One region of the Rhizobium sp. NZLR11 genome, then DNA from elsewhere that is predicted to be linked to it. Evidence: predicted binding sites of a transcription regulator. Region 1 holds the regulator's gene; each other region holds the start of a gene.
The links. The regulator LexA, encoded in region 1, represses DNA repair genes until DNA is damaged. The targets are predictions, from matches to a motif close to TGTTCNNNNTGTGTTCNG.
Positions count from the first base shown of each region.

Region 2: the regulator LexA is predicted to act here: its motif matches at 1,190-1,207, upstream of HJB83_RS16030 (YifB family Mg chelatase-like AAA ATPase).
Region 3: the regulator LexA is predicted to act here: its motif matches at 1,837-1,854, upstream of dnaE (DNA polymerase III subunit alpha).

Region 1 is NZ_JABDWD010000022.1:41,242-44,519, forward strand. Features, by position in the region: gene HJB83_RS28230 (ComEC/Rec2 family competence protein) at 1-1,008, shown strand, start outside; gene lexA (transcriptional repressor LexA) at 989-1,708, opposite strand; gene HJB83_RS28240 (VOC family protein) at 1,906-2,802, shown strand; gene kdsA (3-deoxy-8-phosphooctulonate synthase) at 2,799-3,278, shown strand, end outside.
Region 2 is NZ_JABDWD010000008.1:116,154-119,431, forward strand. Features, by position in the region: gene HJB83_RS16020 (ABC transporter permease) at 1-110, shown strand, start outside; gene gshB (glutathione synthase) at 173-1,120, shown strand; gene HJB83_RS16030 (YifB family Mg chelatase-like AAA ATPase) at 1,297-2,829, shown strand; gene HJB83_RS16035 (hypothetical protein) at 3,001-3,278, shown strand, end outside.
Region 3 is NZ_JABDWD010000003.1:373,327-376,604, reverse strand. Features, by position in the region: gene dnaE (DNA polymerase III subunit alpha) at 1-1,600, opposite strand, end outside; gene HJB83_RS08105 (DUF5680 domain-containing protein) at 2,102-2,566, shown strand; gene HJB83_RS08100 (ABC transporter ATP-binding protein) at 2,635-3,278, opposite strand, start outside.

The DNA.
Region 1 (3,278 bases):
CTGATCGGCGGTTTTTCCACGGCGCTGTTTTCGATCGAACATTTTCATCGCCTGACCGCTTACGGGCTGCCGGCAAATCTCGCGACGATGCCGATCATCTCCTTCATCGTCATGCCGGCCGGGCTGCTGGCGATGTTGCTCATGCCGTTCGGTCTGGACGTTCCGCTCTGGAAGGTGGTCGGCCTCGGCCTCGACCTGGTGATTGCGGTCGCCAAAACGGTGTCCGGTTGGGGCGGTGATATCGGCATCGGCCGCTTGCCGGCTTGGTATTTCGCTGTCGCCGTGGCCGGCTTTCTGCTGCTGACGCTGCTGCGCACCCGGCTGCGCCATATCGGCACATCGATTATCGCCGTCTCTACGCTCGGCGTGCTGCTTCTGCCGCTTCCCCGGGCGCCGGATCTGGTGATTTCGGAGGATGGCAGTCTCGTCGCAGTGGTCGCGGCTGCGGCAATCGCTTCCAACCGCGAAAACCCGCCGGATTTCATCTTCGATCAGTGGCAGAGAGCACTTGTCCTGCCGACGCATTTCCCGCCGAAAATGCTGGATGGTCCCGCTGTCCCGCCGGAGGGAGACGACCGCCGCGTCAGGCTTTCCCGCGATCAGCAGAATGAAGCGAGGGCGGCGATGCGGGCGGCTGTCGCCGGTGGTGAAGCAAACCGCTTTTCCTGCGTCAAAAAGGCCTGGTGCACATCAAGGCTCGGCAATGGTCATGTGGTTGCCGTCATCGACAACGCTGCCTATCTCGGTCCGGCTTGCGACGCGGCGGATATCGTCGTGACGTCGGTCCGCCTGCGGTTCAACAGCTGCCGATCAGGAGCGACGCTCTTTACCGGTGAGACGCTGCGCAGGACTGGCTCCGTCGAGCTGCGCTTCGCCGATGCCGGCCTGGAGGTCGTGACCGCATTCGAAACCCTGTCGCGCCCATGGAAGCGCCATCGCGCCTATGACTGGCGCAGCAACAGTTTTGCCGAATCCGGCCTCTCCAATGTCAGTGATAGCGGCGAATGAGGCCGACGAGCTTGCCCTGCACCTTGACGCGGTCCGGCCCGAAAATCCGGGTCTCATAAGCCGGATTGGCAGCCTCCAGCGCGATCGAGGCGCCCTTGCGGCGGAAACGTTTGAGCGTCGCTTCTTCGTCATCGACCAGGGCAACGACAATGTCGCCGGGACTTGCGGTGCTGCCGTTGCGGATGATTACCGTGTCGCCGTCGAAGATGCCGGCGTCGATCATCGAATCGCCCTTGACCTCCAGCGCATAATGTTCGCCGGAGCCGAGCATGTCTGCGGGAACGACGATGTCGTGGGTGTTATTCTGGATCGCCGAGATCGGAACGCCGGCAGCGATCCGGCCCATGACCGGCACGGAGACGGAGTTGCCGTTATCGGCGACCGGTTTTGCAGGAGCGGCGGCGGCGACCGGCTGCGGCTTGCCGAGGCTGCCCTCGATGACGCTTGGCGAAAAGCCGCGCCGGGGCTGGATGCTCGGGCTGTAGGCCTCCGGAAGCTTGATGACCTCGAGCGCCCGGGCGCGGTTCGGTAGGCGGCGAATGAAGCCACGCTCTTCAAGCGCTGTGATCAAACGATGAATGCCGGATTTCGAGGCCAGATCCAGGGCATCCTTCATTTCGTCGAAAGAGGGCGGAATGCCGGATTCCTTCATGCGCTCATGAATGAAAAGCAGGAGCTCCTGTTGTTTGCGCGTGAGCATCGACGTGTGACCCCTTGATTGAAACAAATCCAGAACAGAACACTATATGTTCCATATGTGTTCCGCAAGTAGCTAAATTTCCGTAAAACTTGCCGCCAACTCGTTGAGTTTTTTATTTTCATTCGCCGGATTGGCGCACATGTCTTGCATTGAAGGTGGCGCTGTCGCACCCTCTTGGCGTTTCAGGGAGGGATATCATGAACGAGCACTCGGCCAAACCGCACCCGCTGGATCATGTCGTGCTGCCCGTTGTCAATATCGACCTGGCGCGCGAAAGGCTCGGCAAGCTTGGCTTCACCGTTGCCGCCGATGCCCGCCATCCCTTCGGAACGGAGAATGCCTGCGTCTTCTTTGCCGACAAGACCTATCTGGAGCCGCTCGGTATCGCCAGCCGCGAGGAGAGCGAGGCATCGGCGCGGCAAGGCAATGTCTTCACCGCCCGCAATCGGGCCTTCCGCTTCCGCTGTGGCGAGGAGGGGCTTTCGGCGGTGGCGTTCGGCACCGGGGATGCCGGCCGCGCTCATCGGAGCTTCGTCGGCAGCGGATCGAGCGCCGGCGACATGCTGCAGTTCAGCCGGCCGATGAAAATGCCGGACGGTTCCGAGACCATGGCCGGCTTCAAGCTGGCCTTTGCCGCTGAGTTGCGCGCGCCGGATTTCTTCCTCTTCTGTGTTGAGCGCATCAATCCTCTGCCGGCCGATCGCGGTGCGCTAGAGACGCATGCCAATGGCGTCACCGGCATTGCCGAGATCGCGCTTTGCGCGCCGGACCCCTCTGCATTCGCCGCCTTCGTCAGCCTTGCAACGGCGCAATCGGCCGTCGAGAAAACCGGTTTCGGCGTTAATATCGCGGCGCCGAATGCGAAAATCAGCCTGATGACGCCGGAAGGGCTGGAGGCCTATTTCGAGATCGCCGTCGCATCCGCCGACCGCGGCCTGCGCGGCCGGGCTATCCTCTTTACCGTCACCGATCTTGCCGTGACAGAAGCGCATTTGGCTGCTAACGGAGTGACCTACACGCGCAAGAACAATCGCATTCTGGTGAAGCCCGCGCCCGGGCAGGGCACGCTCTTCGCCTTCGAGGAAACACGATGAGCACTGATACGAATTCCGAAGTCAGGATCGGCGAGGGCGCAGGCCAGGTCACATTTTCCAATACCGGCCGCCTGTCGCTGATTGCCGGCCCTTGCCAGATGGAGAGCCGCGACCACGCCTTCATGGTTGCCGGCACACTGAAGGAGCTTTGCGCCAAACTCGGCATCGGTCTCGTCTACAAGAGCTCCTTCGATAAGGCAAACCGCACCTCGCTCTCTGCCGAACGCGGCATCGGGCTTGAAAAGGGCATGCAGATCTTCGCCGACCTGAAGAAGGAGTTCGGTTTTCCCGTCCTGACCGACGTCCACACCGCCGAGCAATGCGCCGCGGTGGCAAAAGTGGTCGATGTCCTGCAGATCCCGGCTTTCCTCTGCCGCCAGACCGACCTTCTGATCGCCGCCGCCGAGACCGGCCGCGCCGTCAATGTCAAGAAGGGCCAGTTCCTCGCTCCCTGGGATATGAAAAACGTCCTGAAG
Region 2 (3,278 bases), on a different contig from region 1:
CCGACGACAATATCAAGCCGATCGTCATCGGCGCCGTCATCGTGCTTGCCGTCATTCTCGACAGCTATCGCGGCCGGCTGATGCGGATCCTCGAAACGCGAAGCCCTTGATTGGCCGTTGCGTTTGATATCTCTCCGACCTACATCTGTCCGGCATTCAGCGAGGGACGGAAATGGCCAAGATCACCAATGTAGCGGTCCAGATGGACCATGTCGCCGGCATCAATATTGCAGGTGACTCCACCTTCGCCATGAGCCTGGAAGCGCAAGTGCGCGGCTACAGGCTATTCCATTATACGCCCGAGCGCCTGAGTTTTCGCGACGGCAAGCTCTATGCCAGCGTCGAGCCGATGCTGCTGCGCGATGTCAAGGGCGATCACTTTGAACTCGGCGCGCCGGAGCGCGTCGATCTTTCGACCATGGATGTCGTGCTGCTGCGCCAGGACCCGCCCTTCGACATGGCCTATATCACTTCGACGCATCTGCTCGAGCGCATCCACCCGAAGACGCTGGTCGTCAACGATCCGGCCTGGGTGCGCAATTCGCCGGAGAAGATCTTCGTTACCGAATTCGCCGACCTGATGCCGAAGACGCTGATCACCAAGGATGCCGCCGAAATCCGCCGCTTCCGCGACGAGATGGGCGACATCATCTTGAAGCCGCTCTACGGCAATGGCGGCGCCGGTGTCTTCCATTCGACCCGCGACGACCGCAACCTATCGTCGCTGCTTGAGATGTTCGGCCAGCTTTTCCGCGAGCCCTTCATCGCCCAGCAATATCTGCCCGACGTGCGCAAGGGCGACAAACGCATCATCCTGGTCGACGGCGAATTTGCCGGCGCCATCAACCGCGTGCCGGCCGAACATGACAGCCGCTCCAACATGCATGTCGGCGGCCGCGCCGAGGCGACTGAGCTGACGCCGCGCGAACAGGAAATCTGCGACCGCATTGGCCCAGCGCTCAGAGAACGCGGCTTCCTGCTCGTTGGCATCGATGTGATCGGCGATTACATGACCGAGATCAACGTCACCTCGCCCACAGGCATCCGCGAGGTCAAGAAATTCGGCGGCGCCGATATCGCCAGTCTGCTCTGGGATGCGATCGAGCGCAAGCGCGGCTAAGCTTGGCGCGCGAGCCACCCGCGCCTGCTATGACCGGGCACAACTCCGGTCACAGTCTACATCTGACTATGTTCCCATCGTGTTCTTGTTTTATTCCTGTTTCCATGCCAGATTGCAACTGCTGGCCCGGAAGGGTTGCGGGCGGTATAAGAGTTTGCGGGCAGGGGGATGGGTTTATGGTCGCGCGTGTCAGTACGGTGGCATTTCAGGGCATCGAAGGTGTGCCGGTCGAGGTCCAGGTCATGGTCGCTCCCGGCAAAGTCGGCATGCAGATCGTCGGCCTGCCTGATAAGGCGGTGGCCGAAAGCCGCGAACGTGTGCAGGCCGCCCTTCACGCCTCCGGCCTGGCGCTGCCGGCCAAGCGGGTGACCGTCAACCTGGCGCCGGCCGATCTGCCGAAAGAAGGCTCACATTTCGACCTGCCGATCGCGCTGGCGCTGATGGCGGCGCTCGGCGCCATCCCTGCCGATGCGCTGGCGGAGTATGTCGTCGTTGGTGAACTCAACCTCGACGGCACGATTGCCGCCATATCGGGCGCGCTGCCGGCGGCGATCGGCGCCAATGGGCTCGGCAAGGGGCTGATCTGCCCGGCCGAAAGCGGCGCCGAAGCCGCCTGGGCCGGCGCCGAGGTCAATATTCTCGCACCCCGCAGCCTGATTGCCCTTGCCAATCATTTCCGCGGCACGCAGGTGCTCACCCGACCGGAGGCATCGATCCGTGCCAATGCCGCCAACCTGCCGGACCTTGCCGAGATCAAGGGCCAGGAAAGCGCCAAGCGGGCGCTCGAGGTAGCAGCCGCCGGCGGCCATAATCTCTTGATGGTCGGCCCTCCCGGTTCCGGCAAGTCGATGCTGGCGTCAAGACTGCCGTCGATCCTGCCGCCGCTCTCGCCCGCCGAGCTGCTCGAGGTTTCGATGGTCCATTCGATCGCCGGCCAGCTCTCCGGCGGCAAGCTTTCCGACCGCCGGCCTTTTCGCACGCCGCACCATTCCGCCACCATGGCCGCCCTCGTCGGCGGCGGCATCCGCGCCCGGCCGGGCGAGGCCTCGCTTGCCCATCACGGTGTGCTCTTCCTCGACGAGTTTCCCGAATTTACCCCGCAGGCGTTAGATGCGCTGCGCCAGCCGCTCGAAGGCGGCGAATGCGTCATCGCCCGCGCCAATCACCGCGTCTCCTATCCGGCGAAATTCCAGCTGATCGCAGCGATGAACCCCTGCCGATGCGGCATGGCCGGCGAGCCCGGCCATACTTGCGCCCGTGGCCCGCGCTGCATGAGCGATTATCAGGCCCGCATCTCCGGCCCGCTGATGGACCGCATCGATATCCGCATCGACGTGCCGGCCGTCTCCGCCGCTGATCTGATCCGGCCGATGGCCGCTGAGGCCAGCGCCGACGTCGCCCGCCGCGTCGCCCGCGCCCGCGAACTCCAGCAGCAGCGTTTCGAGGCCGCCGGCGCCAAGGGCATCGGCACCAATGCCCGCTGCTCCACCGCGATGATCGAGAAACTCGCCGAACCCGACGCCGGCGGCCTGCAGCTCTTACGCGACGCCGCCGAAAAAATGAAATTCTCCGCCCGCGGCTACCACCGCGTCCTCAAGGTCGCCCGCACCCTCGCCGACCTTGACGGTAAACCGACGGTCGGCCGAATGCATCTGGCTGAGGCGATCTCTTACAGGATTGCGGGTGAGAGGCTGACGGCTGCGGCGTAGAAAACGCAGAGATATCTCTTTCTGCTCCGAAGACGCTTGTAGGCTCAATGTTATAAAACGGCGATACTGACAACCCAAAGTATTTGTGGGACCGCGCTAAATTCCAAACGGGTTTCTATGGCGCCTACACGTGATACGAGCGATACTTCCCACTGTAACGGGATTCGCTCAGTGGCAGATGGCATTAGCGGCTGGTTTCTCAGCCTTGTTCAACAAGCTAAGGTTTTCAATTCGGTAACCGGGTCGTTCCTCACAGGAGTTGGCGCGATTGGCATGATAGCGACCAATCTAGCAAGGGAACCTCCGGCTCCGATTTGGCATTGGGACAGTGTTTACGGACCTTGTTTCGCCGCTGGCGCGGTCATGATAGCCGTATGGGAGGCGAGCAAACTTCAAATTCGGCTGAAACGGGAATCAGAGAACGCAGCAAAACGAAACGCAGAGGAATT
Region 3 (3,278 bases), on a different contig from region 1:
AAAGCCCCTCGATCTTCTGGGCAATGTCGAGCAGGCGCGCGACGACCGGCTCCTTCGCCGCCTCCTCCTGCAGCTTCGGCTCCTCCTCGATCGCTTTGGACAGCGGCGTCGGATTGGCCGGATTGTTCGGCACGAGTTTGCAGATCTTGTCTACCTGGCCGTAAGGCATTTCCAGCACGCGGCCGACATCGCGAAGGGCGGCGCGCGCCTGCAGCGAACCGAAGGTGATGATCTGCGCCACCTGCTCGCGGCCATACTTGGCCTGGACGTAGCGGATCACCTCTTCGCGGCGGTCCTGGCAGAAGTCGATGTCGAAGTCCGGCATCGAGACGCGTTCCGGATTGAGGAAGCGCTCGAAGAGCAGCGAAAACCGCAGCGGATCGACGTCGGTGATCGTCAACGCGTAGGCGACCAGGGAACCTGCGCCCGAACCGCGGCCCGGGCCGACCGGTATATCCTGCTGCTTGGCCCATTTGATGAAGTCGGCAACGATCAGGAAGTACCCGGGAAAACGCATGCGCTCGATGACGCTGAGTTCAAAATCCAGTCGCTCGCGATATTCCTTTTCCTCGTAACCCGGCGACATGCCGAGCGTCGAAAGCCGCATGTCCAGCCCTTCGACTGCCTGGCGGCGCAGTTCGCTCGCCTCGGCGCGTTCGGCCTCCTCGGGATCGTCGGTCGCACCGGTGAAGCGCGGCAGGATCGGCTTTCGCGTCTTCAGCACGAAGGAGCAACGCTTGGCGATCTCGATGGTGTTTTCCAGCGCTTCCGGCAGATCGGCGAAGAGCTTGGCCATCTCGGCCCGGCTCTTCAGATAATGGTCCGGGGTCAGGCGAAAGCGGCTATCGTCGGAGACGATGGCATTGTGGGCGACCGCCATCAGCGCATCATGGGCGTCGTAATCGTCGCGTGTCGGAAAGAAGGCCTCGTTGGTCGCAACCAGCGGCAGGTCGTTGAGATAGGCAAGCCCGACGATCCTCTGCTCATGGCGCTTGTCGTAGGTACCGTGCCGCTGCAGCTCGACATAGAGCCGGTCGCCAAAGAGACGCTTCAGCGCAAGCAGCCGGACTTCCGCCTGGGCTGCATGGCCCTCCTTGATCGCCACGTCGACAGGCCCGGTCAGGGCGCCGGTCAGGGCGATCAACCCTTCTGTGCCGGCCTCTTCCAGCCAGGAGGCCTTGATATGAATGGCCTGGTTGCTTTCGCCGCCGAGATAGGCGCGGCTGACGAGGTCGACGAGCCGTTCGTAACCGGCATCGGTGGCAGCGAGAAGAACGATCGACGGCAGCTTGATCAGGGCCTGCTGGCCGCCGCGCTTTTCCGTTTCCAGCCCGTCTTCCATGTCGATCGAGACCTGGCAGCCGATGATCGGCTGCAGGCCCTCCTCCATCGCTTTCTGGGAGAATTCCAGCGCGACGAACAGATTGTTGGTGTCGGTAATGGCGATCGCCGGCTGGCTGTCGCCGGTCGCCTTGTAAAGGATCTTCTTCAGCGGCAAGGCGCCTTCGAGAAGCGAATAGGCGGAGTGGACCCTCAGGTGGATGAAGCCCGGCGTGCCGCCGGTCACCTCAGCCGTTGAACCCTTTGCCGTATCCGCCATGCCATGCCTTCCCAATCACCCGAATGAATCGGACGCATTGTCGGCATAGAGGGCGAAGATGTCCAGAAGAAGTCCCGCGTCCGGACCGCATGACTGCCATGCGGTCCCCTGAAAACTTTAGATTGCCATGACGATGAGCGAGAAGCTGGCAACGAACATTGCGATGGAGGTGAATGCTGCGATATCACGGATCATGTCAGTCATTTGGCTCTCCCTTACTTGTTATGTTTTTAATTTGTTCGATGTTTGTTCCGTTGTCAACAGGAATCTTTTCCTTCTTTCTTGCGTTAGAAAATCCCGGGATGCGCATTGCGATTCGGTAAGGTCCGGGACGCGATCTGATGAGGAGCGATGTTGTTTCGCGATCTGCCGTAGATCGTGACATGGTCGCCAGACGGCCGACCTCCTCTCAAGACGACCCGCTTGTCTCGGCTGATGTTCTTTTTTTGTTCTTTACAGATCACTGCATATTTGCCAGCATCCGGCCGAGAGGAGAACGACGTGCTCGACATTGCGATGCTGAACGAATTCGTCGTAGAGGCCAAGGCTGCGACCTATGTCGGCGGCGGCGTGCCGCGCGCGCCCTGCCGGCCGGGTGCCCACGATATGGGCTATGAGCGCGGCGACTGGCGCTATCTCGACAGCTATTTCGGCGGCACCGATTTCGCTGGACAGGAGGTGGTGTGGTTTGCCGGCGAGCCCGTGTGGGTGATGAACTATTTCGGTTGGATCGTCGCACCAGATCTCATCGACGGCGCTGCCGCCGGGGCAGTGATCAAAGCGGCACTTTCAGCCATGTATCGGCAGGAGCGCTTTCTCGGCGGGATGGAATTCGATCATCCAACCGGCCGCTATCTCGACCGCAGCGAAGGCGGTTGCGAGCGGTTCAGCGGCCACGAATGCATCATGGTAAACGGCCAGAAGGCCTATATGCTCGATTATCGCGGCGGGCTGGTCATCCCGTAATCGCTGCCTTAGATTTTTGTTTCTGCAGCGTTATCCCGGAACCGCTGCACACGTCCGGGCGACATGCTCTAGAAATCGACGACCTTGCCATCCGCGATCGTCACGCGCCGATCCATGCGACGGGCGAGTTCATGATTGTGGGTGGCGATGAGGGCCGCGAGGCCGGACTGGCGCACCAGCGCCTCCAGCGCATCGAAGACGTAGCTTGCCGTTTCCGGGTCGAGGTTGCCGGTCGGCTCGTCGGCAAGAAGCAAGCTCGGCGCATTGGCGACGGCGCGGGCGATCGCGACGCGCTGTTGCTCGCCGCCGGAAAGCTCGCCAGGGCGATGGGCGCCACGATGGCCGATGCGCATATAATCGAGAAGCTGGCCCGCCCGCTCACCGGCCTCCTTCCAGGACAGCCCGGCGATCAGCTGCGGCATCATGATGTTCTCGAGTGCGGAAAATTCCGGCAACAGGTGGTGGAATTGATAGACGAAGCCGATCTCGCTGCGGCGGATCGCGGTACGTTTCTCATCGCTCAGGCCGTCGCAGGCATGGCCGTTGATGCTGACTTCACCGCCATCGGGATGTTCCAAGAGGCCGGCGACATGCAGCAGGGTCGACTTGCCCGTGCCGGAGGGGGCAACGAGAGCGACGATCTCGCCTTTCGACAGCGAGAAATCCGCGCTCTTCAGGATCGGGAGCAGCATATCGCCCTGCCCGTAATGGC